2 regions of the Variovorax sp. PMC12 genome follow, and region 1 is predicted to be linked to the other one. Evidence: riboswitches for the same ligand, from Rfam matches in the RefSeq annotation. Region 1 holds a riboswitch; the other holds the start of a gene.
The links. Region 1 has a riboswitch for S-adenosylhomocysteine ahead of ahcY (adenosylhomocysteinase). Riboswitches for the same ligand answer to the same signal wherever they lie in the genome.
Positions count from the first base shown of each region.

Region 1 (6,467 bases):
GCGGCTCGCGCACTTCGCGGTCCATCTTGTTGACGAAGGTGATGATGGGCGTGTCGCGCTGGCGGCAGACCTCGATCAGCCGCCGCGTCTGCGCTTCCACGCCGTTGGCCGCGTCGATCACCATCAGCGCCGAGTCGACGGCGGTGAGCACGCGGTAGGTGTCTTCCGAGAAGTCCTTGTGGCCGGGCGTGTCGAGCAGGTTGATGACGTGGTCGCGGTACAGCATCTGCATGACCGACGAGGCCACCGAGATGCCGCGCTGCTTTTCGATTTCCATCCAGTCGGAGGTGGCGTGGCGCGAGGCCTTGCGCGCCTTCACCGAGCCGGCGATCTGGATCGCGCCCGAGAAAAGCAGCAGCTTCTCGGTCAGCGTGGTCTTGCCGGCGTCAGGGTGGGAAATGATCGCGAAGGTGCGACGGCGGCGGGTTTCGGCAACAAAAGACAAGGTGGGCAATCGGGCAGGGGAATGCCGCGATTTTAGAAGGCCGGGGATTTCCGCCCGCCGGCCGGCGCAAAGCGCCCGCGAACGCCGGTGCTTCCTTACTTGCGCTGCAGCATCTTCGTGACCTCGTCCACGTTGGACTGGATGCGCTGGCGCACCACGTCGAACGCGTCGGCCTGCGACTTGGCGGCAAGGTTGGCCAGCTCCTTGATGTCGTCGATGGCGCGCTGGAACGACTGGCGCCCGAGCTCGTCGAGCCTGGCGAGGTTTTCCTTCGCACCCTTGCCCGGCATTTCCTTGGCGGCGGTCTGCCATTCGGTGATGGCGTGCTTGATCATCTCGGTCTGCCGCTGCACCACGGTCTGCAGGCCCTGGTAGGACTTCTCGTTGGCCTGCATCAGGGCCGCCAGGTCCTTGCGGCCGCTTTCCAGCAGCTTGCCGGCGCCACCGGTCAGGTTGAGGTCCTGCAGCCGGTCGGCCATGCCCTTCAGCGGATTGAGCATGTCCGCGGCAGTCGGCGCCGCCTTCTTCGCGCTGGCGGTGCTGTCGCTGCTGCTGCTGGTGGTGGTCTTCTTGGCGGCGGCTTTCTTGGCTGTGGCCATGGTGCGGAATCTCCTGTGACGGTGAACGGATGGATGGCGAGGACCGGCCGGACGGCAAAAGTCCATCGCCACGATACGCCGCACCGGCATGCCGCCACGAAAAAAATGCCTGCGGGATTTCCCTTGGATGGATTACATCGGAGGCGCGAAGCCGTTGCGGCCTGCGGTCACGCGCAGCGCCGTGGGCGTGCCGTTCTTTTCCTGCGCGTTCACCATCACCTTGGCGCCGGGCACCAGCAGCGCGTCGGTGCCGGGGCGGAAAGTGACCACCGGCACGTCGGGCGGCACGATGACGGTCTTCTCGCCGCCCTTGTAGGTCAGCCGCATCTGCTGGCCGCCGCGCACCGACTTCGGCGCCGCGGCCAGGTCGGCGACGGTGGCGTTGGTCATGGTGCTCTCGGGCAGCAGGTCCCAGGGGCGGTGGCCTTCGCCGGTGCCGCGCGCGGCCTCGGGGAACACCACCACTTCGATCGCCTTCTGCGTACCGTCGGCCTGCGGCATGGCGGCCGTGCCGACGAAGCTGCCGCGCTTGATGTCGGACAGCTTGATGCGGTAGACCTCCGACACCGGCATGTCGGCCGGCCGAGCGAGCGAGACGACCTCGCCGCCGCGGTCCTGCACGACGAGGGTCTTCGCGTCGACGCGGACGATGGTGCCGCGGATGCGCACGGGGTCGGAAGTCTGGGCGGCTGCGCCGGTTGGCAGCGCGGCGAAGCCCAGGCTGAGGACCGTGGCGGCGAGCAGCGCCCGGCGGTTGTGGGACAGGAAGATCTGCATGGGTGCTTTCGGCGGAGTGGGAGTCGGGGCAATGTACGCCGCCGCGCCGGAATCTGCTGGCGGCCGACTTAGGACTGAATGAGCAAGGGCCGCATGCCGGCGTTGCGGCATGCGGCCCCGGGAGCGGGCGACGCGCCGGCGCGTCAGTCGACCAGGCCGATTTCAAGCGCGCCGGCGGTGGCCGGACTGCGTGCGCCGACCATCGCGAACAGCTTGCTGCTCTGGCTCGAGAAATGGAAGGTCGAGTTGGGGAAGCCCACCGCGCGCATGTTGATCGGGCCGACGATCCCCATGGAGCCCAGCGTGGCGTTCAGCGTGCCCGCCGTGCCGTCGGGAAGCACCCGGGTGCGCGCATAGCTCGAGGCATCGACGGCCGTGCTGCCCCAGCCGCCGTTGGCGGCGCCGCCGCGCGCGGTGACCGTGGGCCAGGCCGCGCGTTCGGGCAGGCCGATGCGGAACACCGACGTGGTGGGCGTCGCGGGCACGATGCCGGCCGAGAGATAGACGTTCTCGTTGCCCACCCGTGCGATCGCGAAGCTGCCGTGGTCAGACGGGTTCGCCACGTTCACGATGTTCCAGGTGTCGACGGTGGCGCCGGGCGACACCGTGTAGGTCAGCAGCGTTGCCGAGGGGCAGGTGTCGATGCGGTAGATCGCGGCGTTGTTGCACAGGTAGAGCGTGGTGCCGCCGTTGGCAACCTGGATCTGCGTGATCGACGAATCGCCCGTGGTGGCCGTCAGGTTGATGCCCAGCCGGTTGTAGACGCCGTCGAGCGCGGCCTGCGTCTTCACCAGGGCGCGCGATGCCACGAAGGGCCGCACGCCGTAGCTCGCCGGCGTGACCTGCGCGACCGCGAACGGGAACGATCCGACCACCGTGTCCGCGGCCAGCCGGAAGCGCGCCGTGTTCACCGGGCTCGTGATGCGGCTGCTGTCGAAGACGAAGCTGCCGGGCTCGGCCGTGTCCTCGGCGAAGCTGCCCGAGGCGAGGGTGCCGCTTTCGTCCGTCATCTCGTAGCGCTTGCTGTCGAGGTTCAGCGCCAGCGTCTGCCGCGTGCCGTTGGTGGCGTACACCTTGTAGCTGCCGTTGCGCGCATCGGGCGCTGCGCCGGTGTCGATCAGGTTGAGCTGCAGGTAGCCCTGCGTGTTCGGGTTGCGCGCGCCGACGAGCACCGAGAGCAGGCCGTTCTGCATGGCGAAGTACTTGCTCGTGCCGCTGCCGTTGACGAGCCGGATGCCTTCGGGCTGCTGCGCAAACGTGCCGCCCACAGGCAGGGTCAGGCTGCCGTAGGTGCCGTCCGCGCCGGTGGACGTGCGCACCGAGTTCGCGGTGTCGATCAGGTTGCTGCCCCAGCTGCCCGTGGTCGACGCGCCGACACCGCGGGTGGTGGGCCAACTCGACGACTCGGGCAGGCCGATGCGCATGAACTGCACGGCCGGCGCCAGGTTGACGCCACCCGCGAGATAGACGTTCTGGCCGCCGATTCGCGCCATGCGGAAGTTGGCGACGTCGCTGCTGTTGGCGACGTTGGTGCCGACCCAGGTGTCGTCGGCGCCGGCCGCCACCGAATAGGTGCGCTTCGAGGCCGCAGGGCAGAGATCGATCTTGTAGATGATCGCGTCGTTGCAGATCTCCAGCACCGTGCCGCTGCCAGAGAGGCGCATGGCCAGCAGTGTCGAGTCCTGCGCGCCGCCCGGGCTGCGCGTGACGCTGAAGCGGTTATAGGTGCCGTCCAGCAGCGCCGCGGTGCTGACGAATTCGCGTGCCGCCACGAAGGGCTGCGCGGCGTAGGCCGCGGGGCTCGAGTACGCCGCTTGGAACGGGAACGCGCCGACCACCACATCCGCCGCCACGCGAAAGCGCGCCGTGTTGGCCGCCGTGGTGATGCGGCTGCTCGCGAAGACGTAGGTGCCGGGCTCGGTGAAGTCTTCGGCGGAGGTGCCGGACTCGGCCGCGCCGAGGTTGTCCGTCATCGTGTAGCTGCCGGCGTCGAAGTCGAGCGCCAGTTGCTGCTGGGTGCCGTTGGATGCATAGACGCGGTAGGTGCCGCTGCGCGCGTCGGCGCCGGCCAGTGCGGCCTTGGCCGCCTTCGCCACTTGCGCGGACTCGGGCGCGGCCGAGGCCTGCGCCTGCGGCGCGCCGCCGTCCAGGCCCGCCAGCGGCAGCCCGCTGCCCGTGGCACCGCCACCGCTGCCTCCGCCCCCGCAGGCCGCCAGCAAGGCGGCCAGTCCACAACCCGCGAGATATCTCGTCATCCTCATGTTGAGCCCTCTTCTTTGTCTGATGGGCCCGGCAGCGAGCCGGCTGGCTCCTGAACCGAACCTGAGCAAATCGTAAAAACAGGGGGCTTTAACGTTGAGGCTGGCAAATGTCAGCCGAAGAGGGCAGAAGACGCTCGAAATGCGCGCAAATCCCCGAGGTTGGCGCGGCTGTTCGCCCCGTCTACAATGCCCCGTCCCGAGGAGCGTTGCAGCGCCGCCAGGCGTGAGGCTCGGATCCACATCGCAACCACGCTCACCCGCTGTTCTCGCGGTGAGTCCTTTTCCCCGAACGCAGTGGCATCTTTCAAACCAGTTTTGTTGGAGTTCTCATGAGCGCTGTTCTCAAGCCCACCCCCGTCTCGACCGCCGACCAGGCGATCGCCGACCTGTCCCTCGCTGCCTGGGGCCGCAAGGAAATCCGCATCGCGGAAACCGAAATGCCCGGCCTGATGGCCATCCGCGAGGAGTTCGCGAAGGGCCAGGCGCTCAAGGGCGCGCGCATCACCGGCTCGCTGCACATGACCATCCAGACGGCCGTGCTGATCGAGACGCTGCAAGCCCTGGGCGCCGAAGTGCGCTGGGCCTCGTGCAACATCTTCTCGACGCAGGACCACGCCGCCGCCGCCATCGCCGAAAAGGGCACGCCGGTGTTCGCCATCAAGGGCGAGTCGCTGAAGGACTACTGGGACTACACCCACGCCATCTTCGACTTCGGTCCCAAGGGCTCGAAGGGCGAAGGCCCGAACATGATCCTGGACGACGGCGGCGACGCCACGTTGCTGATGCACCTGGGCCAGCGCGCCGAAAAAGACCAGAGCGTGCTGGCCAACCCGACCAGTGAAGAAGAACGCATCCTGTACGCCGCCATCAAGGCCAAGCTGGCTGTCGATCCGACCTGGTACACCCGCAAGTCCGCCGAGATCATCGGCGTGACCGAGGAAACGACCACCGGCGTGCACCGCCTGAACGAAATGTCGGCCAAGGGCACGCTGCTGTTCCGCGCCATCAACGTGAACGACTCGGTCACCAAGAGCAAGTTCGACAACCTGTACGGCTGCCGCGAGTCCCTGGTGGACGGCATCAAGCGCGCGACCGACGTGATGATCGCCGGCAAGGTGGCTTGCGTGGCCGGCTACGGCGACGTGGGCAAGGGCTCGGCACAGGCGCTGCGCGCGCTGTCGGCGCAAGTGTGGGTCACCGAGATCGACCCGATCAACGCCCTGCAGGCCGCGATGGAAGGCTACAAGGTCGTGACGATGGAGTACGCCGCCGACAAGGCCGACATCTTCGTGACGACCACGGGCAACAAGGACGTGATCACGCACGACACCATGGTCAAGATGAAGGACCAGGCCATCGTCTGCAACATCGGCCACTTCGACAACGAGATCGACGTCGCTTCGATCGAGAAGTACGAGTGGGAAGAAATCAAGCCGCAGGTCGACCACATCACCTTCCCGGACGGCAAGAAGATCATCCTGCTGGCCAAGGGCCGCCTCGTGAACCTGGGTTGCGGCACGGGCCACCCGAGCTTCGTGATGTCGTCGTCGTTCGCGAACCAGACCATCGCCCAGATCGAGCTGTTCACCAAGCCCGACGCCTACGAGGCCGGCAAGGTCTACGTGCTGCCCAAGCACCTCGACGAGAAGGTCGCTCGCCTGCACCTGAAGAAGGTCGGCGCCATGCTCACCGAGCTGACCGACGCGCAGGCCGCCTACATCGGCGTGGACAAGAACGGTCCGTACAAGCCGGACACGTACCGCTACTGATCGACAGCGCATGCGCGCCGATCAATTGCTGGTGGAGCGCGGCCTGGCCGCGTCGCGTTCGCAGGCCGTGCGGCTCATCGCCGGCGGCATGCGCTGGCGCGACGCGGGCACGAGCGACGCGTGGCGCAACGTCGCCAAGAACAAGGACGAAGTGCCCGAGTCGGCCGAGCTCGAGCTGGTCGACGCGGCCGAGGCGCGCTATGTGTCGCGCGGCGGCCTCAAGCTCGAAGGCGCGCTGGCCGCGAGCGGCGTCGATCCGGCCGGCAAGCTGTGCCTCGACGTGGGCCAGTCGACCGGCGGCTTCACCGACTGCCTGCTGCAGCGCGGCGCCACCAGGGTGGTGGGCGTCGACGTCGGCCACGGGCAGCTGCACGCGAAGCTGCGCGAGGACGAGCGCGTGGTGCCCATCGAGGGCGTTAATGCGCGCGCGCTGTCGCCCGAGGACCTCGGCGAAGAGGGCGAGTCGCGCTTCGACCTGATCGTGGGCGACCTGTCGTTCATCTCGCTCACGCTGGTGCTGCCGGCGGTGGTCGAGTTCCTGGCGGACGACGGCCGCCTGCTGATGCTGGTCAAGCCGCAATTCGAACTGCAGCCGGGCCAGGTCGGCAAGGGCGGC
Region 1 covers NZ_CP027773.1:4,864,609-4,871,075, forward strand. The annotation lists gene C4F17_RS22640 (peptide chain release factor 3) at 1-445, opposite strand, end outside; gene phaP (TIGR01841 family phasin) at 541-1,044, opposite strand; gene C4F17_RS22650 (hypothetical protein) at 1,177-1,821, opposite strand; gene C4F17_RS22655 (hypothetical protein) at 1,965-4,082, opposite strand; S-adenosyl-L-homocysteine riboswitch at 4,275-4,344, shown strand; gene ahcY (adenosylhomocysteinase) at 4,412-5,851, shown strand; gene C4F17_RS22665 (TlyA family RNA methyltransferase) at 5,862-6,467, shown strand, end outside.

Region 2 (6,467 bases), 970 kb from region 1:
CGATCTTGCCGACGTTGAAGTAGGTGGAATCGGGGTGACTTAAGTAAAAACCACTCACGCTGGCGGCGGGCATCATAGCGAGGCTTTCCGTCAGGGTCATTCCAATGTCCGCGCAACCCAGAAGGTCGAACATCGGCCGCTTCACGCTGTGGTCGGGGCAGGCGGGATAGCCGGGCGCGGGGCGGATGCCGCGGTATTTCTCGGCAATCATGTCGTCGTTGCTCAGGCTTTCGTCGCTCGCGTAGCCCCAGAGGTCGGTGCGCGCGCGGTGGTGTAGCGACTCTGCGAAGGCCTCGGCCAACCGGTCGGCCAGGGCCTTGAGCATGATGGCGGAGTAGTCGTCGAGGTCGTCGATGAAGTACTTCTCTTTTTTCTCCACGCCCAGGCCGGCCGTCACGGCGAACACGCCCACGTAGTCCTTCAGGCCGCTCGCCTTGGGCGCGACGAAGTCGGCCAGGCAGCGGCTCGGGCGCATCACGCCGTCGATCACCTGCTTCTCGGTCTGCTGGCGCATGCCGTACCAGGTGAGCGCGACCTCGCTGCGCGTCTCGTCGGTGTAGAGCTCGATGTCGTCGTCGTTCACCGTGTTGGCGGGCCAGAAGCCGACGATGCCGCTCGCGCTGAGCCAGCGGCCTTCGATCAGGCGCTTGAGCATGCGCTGGCCGTCGGCGTACACGCGCACGGCCTCGGTACCGACGATCTCGTCCTTCAGGATGGCCGGGAACGGGCCGGCCAGGTCCCAGGTCTGGAAGAACGGCCCCCAGTCGATGTACTTGGCAAGCTCGGTCAGGTCGAAGTTCCTGAACACGCGCCGGCCGATGAACTTGGGGCAAGGCGGCGTGTAGCTCGACCAGTCGATCGGCGTCTTGTTGGCGCGCACCTTGGCCAGCGGCCACAGCGGCACCTGCTTCTTGTTGGCGTGCTGCTGGCGCACCTTCTCGTAGTCGGCGTTGATCTCGTCGATGTACGCGGTCGCCTGGTCGCTCAGCAGGCTTTGCGCCACGCTCACGCTGCGCGAGGCATCGGGCACGTAGACCACCGGGCCTTCGTAGTGCGGCGCGATCTTCACGGCCGTGTGCACGCGGCTGGTGGTGGCGCCGCCGATGAGCAGCGGGATCTTCCTGATGCGGAAGTGGTCGTCCTTCTGCATCTCGCCGGCCACGTACTGCATCTCTTCGAGGCTGGGCGTGATCAGGCCCGACAGGCCCACGATGTCCGCGCCCTCGACCTTCGCCTTGGCCAGGATCTCGTGGCACGGGACCATCACGCCCATGTTCACCACTTCGAAGTTGTTGCACTGGAGCACGACGGTGACGATGTTCTTGCCGATGTCGTGCACGTCGCCCTTCACGGTGGCGATGATGATCTTGCCCTTGGTGCGCACGTCGCGGCCTGCGGCCTCGTCCTGGCGCTTTTCTTCCTCGATGTAGGGAATGAGGTGGGCCACGGCCGACTTCATGACGCGCGCCGACTTCACCACCTGCGGCAGGAACATCTTGCCCTGGCCGAACAGGTCGCCCACGATGTTCATGCCGTCCATCAGCGGGCCTTCGATCACGTGCAGCGGACGGCCGCCCTTGGCGAGGATCTGCTGGTAGGCCTCTTCGGTGTCCTCGACGATGAAGTCGGTGATGCCGTGCACCATGGCATGCGACAGGCGCTGGTTGACGTGCACCGGGTTCTCGGGCGTGCCGCGCCATTCGAGTTTCTTGCTGTCGTCCTTGGCGCCGCTCTTGGCGGTTTCGGCCACCTCGACGAGGCGCTCGCCGGCGTCGGGGCGGCGGTTGAGCACCACGTCTTCCACGCGCTCGCGCAGGGTCGGCTCCAGGTCGTCGTACACGCCCACCATGCCGGCGTTGACGATGCCCATGTCCATGCCGGCCTTGATGGCGTGGTACAGGAACACGGTGTGGATCGCCTCGCGCACCGGGTCGTTGCCGCGGAAGCTGAAGCTCACGTTGCTGACGCCGCCCGACACCTTGGCGCCCGGCAGGTTCTCCTTGATCCAGCGCACGGCGTTGATGAAGTCGACCGCGTAGTTGTCGTGCTCCTCGATGCCGGTGGCAATGGCGAAGATGTTCGGGTCGAAGATGATGTCTTCGGGCGGGAAGCCCACCTCGTCGACCAGGATGCGGTAGGCGCGCTCGCAGATCTCGATCTTGCGCGCGTAGGTGTCGGCCTGGCCCTTCTCGTCGAAGGCCATGACCACGGCGGCGGCGCCGTAGCGCTTGACCAGCTTGGCCTCGTGCTTGAACTTGTCGACGCCCTCCTTCATGGAGATGGAGTTGACGATGCCCTTGCCCTGGATGCAGCGCAGGCCGGCCTCGATGACCTCCCACTTCGAGCTGTCGACCATCACCGGCACGCGCGCGATGTCGGGCTCGCTGGCAATGAGGTTCAGGAAGCGCACCATGGCGGCCTTGCTGTCGAGCATGGCCTCGTCCATGTTGATGTCGATCACCTGCGCGCCGTTCTCGACCTGCTGGCGCGCCACGGCCAGCGCCTCTTCGAACTGGCCGTTCAGGATCATCCGCGCGAAGGCCTTGGAGCCGGTGACGTTGGTGCGCTCGCCGATGTTGACGAACAGCGTGCCTTCGCCGATGGCGACCGGCTCGAGGCCGGACAGCTTCATGGGCGGGGGTGCCAGGGGGGCGGAATCGGGGGTAGCTGGAGCGGGAATCTGGGACATGGCCTCACCTGCGGAAGAGTCGAACAGGCGAGCGTCGTTGTCGCCCCAAGCCTGACGGCCGGCCGCTGTGGCCCGCCGCTGCAACGCTCCTTGGGAAGGCGAGCATTTTAGGGCGATTCAACCCGCCACGGGGAAAACCCCAGTTTCCATTCCCGCCCGCATCCACAGAATGCGGCCACCGTTTCCGAACGAACGTTCGTTTTTTCAACCGACGTCAGGGAGTGCCGGATGGCCATGAAGTGGAATGTGGTTCTTTGCTGCGGGCTTGCCGCGGCGACGATGGCGATGACCCCCATGGCCCGCGCGGCCGCCAGCGGCAGCTCGACGCTGGTGACGGCCCGGGCGGCCTCCGACGAGGCCAGGACCAGATACCCCATCGTGCTGGTCCACGGCCTTCTGGGCTTCGACAACCTGCTGGGCGTCGACTACTTCTACGGCATTCCCGACAAGCTGGCCGGCGCCGGCGCGCGGGTCTACGTGGCGCAGGTCTCGGGTACCAACACCTCGGAGATCCGCGGCGAGCAGCTGCTGCAGGAGCTCAAGACCATCCGCGCGCTGGAAAAGAACCCGACGCTCAAGTTCAACCTGATCGGCCATTCCCAAGGCGCGCCCACGGTGCGCTATGTGGCGGCGGTGGCGCCCGACATGGTGGCGTCGGTCACCTCGGTGGGCGGCGCGAACGGCGGCTCCAAGGTGGCCGACCTGCTCGCCAGGCTGCCCGAGGGCGGCATCGCGCAAGGCGTGGTCGTCAAGGCCGTGGGGCTGCTGACCAGCGTGATCGGCTTCCTCTCGGGCAAGGACCCGAGCCAGCTGCCGGAAGTCCCGCTGAACGCGCTGGCCTCGCTGACCACGGCCGGTGGCGCGGCCTTCGACGCAAAGTTCCCGCAGGGACGGCCCGCGCAGGGCTCGTCGTGCAGCGTGAAGAGCGGCGCGGCGGTGGTGAACGGCGTGCGCTACTACTCGTGGTCGGGCGTGTCGACCGGCTTCAGCCTGTTCGACCCGAGCGACGCGCCGCTGTCGGCGCTGGGCACCCTCGCCTTCTTCGGCGAAGACAACGACGGCCTGCTCGCGACCTGCACCACGCGGCTCGGCACCCACCTGGGCGACTACCGCCAGAACCACCTCGACGAGGTCAACCAGGTGCTGGGCAACACCTACGGCAGCCAGTTTCCGTACTACGAGAAGAAGGTGCCGGAGATCTTCAAGGACCAGGCCGCGCGGCTGAAGAGCGCGGGCCTCTGAGGCGCCGGCCGTGGGAATGCGGTGGGTGCCCTGGGCGGCGGGCGGCGCGGTGCTGATCGCGGTCGGCGGCGGCTGGTTCGCGAGCCTTCCCGACGAAGACGGCCCCTTCGCCGCAGAACGCGGGCCTGCCGCGGCGACCACCGCCACGGCAGGCCCCGAGCCACGACCCGCGCACACCGCAACGGCAGCCGCCGTGCCCGACGCCCTGCTGAACAGCTCGCTCATCTCCATCTTCGACCAGGTGCTGTCCGAGGCGCGGGCCGACAACAAGGCCGCCTTCATGGCCAAGGCCCCCGCCCTGCTGGCCAAGTACCTGCGCGAGGACTGGCGCGTGCGCGCGCTCGGACTGCTCGAACGCTATGTCGACATGCAGGAGGCCCTGACCTCCATGCCGCCGCCCGCGCCCGGCGACCCCGCGCAACTGCGCCGGGCCCTGCAGGCGCGCGAGGCGATGCGCCGGCGCTACTTCGCGCCCGAGGAAATCGAAGGCCTGTTCGGCGACCAGATCCGCCAGGACAACTTCATGGCCGACAAGCTGGAATTGCTCGCCAACACCGCCCTGACGCCCGAGCAGCGCACCGCTGCCTTGAAGCAAAGCGAGCAGGCATGGCTGTCGCCGGAACAGCGCGAAGCGCGCCGGGAAGCCGTCGCCCATGCCGACGTGATGCAGCAGACCGCCGCGCTCGAGGCGCGAGGCGCGAGCCCGCAGGAGCGCTTTGCCGCGCGCAGCGAAGCCTACGGCTACGAAGTGGCCCGCAACCTCGCGGCGCTCGACCAGGAAAACCAGGACTGGAATGCGCGCCTCGACCGCTACGCGGCGGCGTCCGAAGCCGAACAGGCCCGGTTGCGCGAAACGCTCTTCAACGAAACCGAGCGCCTGCGCCTGAGCGGCGCGCTGGCGATGCGCTCGGCCGCGGCGCGCAAACCCGTCGCGCCGCCGGGCGGGCAGTAGGCACCTGGCGCCTCAGGCCGGCTGCGCCTCGCCCATCGCCGAGGCCGGCAGGCCGAAGATGCGGTCGAAGGCCCAGTTGAAGACGAAGGTGTAGACCAGGAAGAACACCACCAGCCCCAGGTCCATCACCAGCGCCTGCCAGAGCGACACGCCCAGGCCCCAGGCGAACATCGGCACCAGGAACGCGACCAGCCCGCCCTCGAAGCCGATGGCATGGGCGATGCGGCGGCGCACGCTGCGCCCGCGCACCGCCTGGCGCGACTCCCAGCGCTCGAACAAGGCGTTGAAAGCCAGGTTCCAGAGCACCGCGATCACCGATGCAGCCACCGCCAGCGCGCCGGAATGGCCCAGGCCGGCGTCGGTCATCAATGCCAGGCCGGCGCTGGCGGCGACGATGGCGATCCCTTCGTAAAGGGAGATGTAGACAACACGACGGCGAAGCCCCTGCATGATTTTTCCTCTTGCGTTCTGGATGAATGAAATGCGATAGGTGGACTTTATGTGTCTCTTGCTGATATAAAAAGTTAACTTATTTCAGTTTTACTGATAGATCGACCCGAAAGCGCAAGCCAATGGCCTTCACCAGCGAGAACGTCGAAGTCTTCCTGGCCGTGATCGACCACGGCTCCTTTTCGGCGGCGGCCCGTGCGCTGCGCCGGGTGCCTTCGGCCGTGAGCATGGCCATCGCCAACCTCGAAGCCGAGCTCGATCTGCCGCTGTTCGACCGCAAGGGCCGCGAGCCCCAGCCCACCGCCGCCGCGCGCTCGCTGGAGCCGCAGGCGCGCATGCTGGCGACCCAGCTCAAGCAGTTGCAGGTGCAGGCCCTCGCGCTGACCCAGGGCCTGGAAGACCGGCTCACGCTGGCCATCGCACCCGAGCTGCTGGCCGCGCCGTGGAGCGGCCCGCTGGCCACGCTGGCGCAGGAATACCCGCTGCTGCAGGTCGAGGTGCTGGCCGCTCCGCAGGCCGATGCGCTCGAACTGCTGCACAGCGGCCGCGCGCAACTGGCGCTGGTGTTCGAGCGCCCCAGCCTCGACGGCCGGGAAGGCTTCCAGGAAGTCGGCAGCGACCTCATGGTGGCGGTGATGGCGCCCGACCACCCGGTGCTGCTCGCCGCCCCCGGCGGCAAGCTGCGCGAGGACCACCTGACGAACACACGGCAGATCGTCGTCGCCGGGCGCGACCTTGCCACCAGCGACCCACGCTTCGTGTTCGCCCGCCATGTCTGGCGCACCGACAACGCGCTGGCCGCGCTGAGCCTGATCACCGCCGGGCTGGGCTGGGGCTGGCTGCAGCGCAACTTCGCGCGGCCTCACGTGGCGGCAGGCGCGCTGGTGGAAATTCCGTTCGAAAACCTCAGCAACGGGCTCGACCTGTGGGTCGACGTGGTGTGGTCACGCGAGCGCCCGCTCGGCCTGGGGGCGCAGCGCTTCGTGTCGCTGATCGGGCGGGATCGCCGGCCCCCCGGCGAATGCGGGCCCAAGACCGGCGGCGAAGGATGACGGCCGGTCAGGGCCGGTGTCCACCGCCCCCGTGGTGTCCGCCACCGCCGTGGTGCCAACCGCCGCCACCGCCTGGATGCGG
Region 2 covers NZ_CP027773.1:3,891,012-3,897,478, forward strand. The annotation lists gene metH (methionine synthase) at 1-2,632, opposite strand, end outside; S-adenosyl-L-homocysteine riboswitch at 2,712-2,787, opposite strand; gene C4F17_RS17975 (esterase/lipase family protein) at 2,975-3,931, shown strand; gene C4F17_RS17980 (lipase secretion chaperone) at 3,948-4,883, shown strand; gene C4F17_RS17985 (PACE efflux transporter) at 4,896-5,333, opposite strand; gene C4F17_RS17990 (LysR family transcriptional regulator) at 5,456-6,385, shown strand; gene C4F17_RS17995 (SH3 domain-containing protein) at 6,393-6,467, opposite strand, start outside.
Region 2: another riboswitch for S-adenosylhomocysteine. It lies ahead of metH (methionine synthase); the one in region 1 lies ahead of ahcY (adenosylhomocysteinase).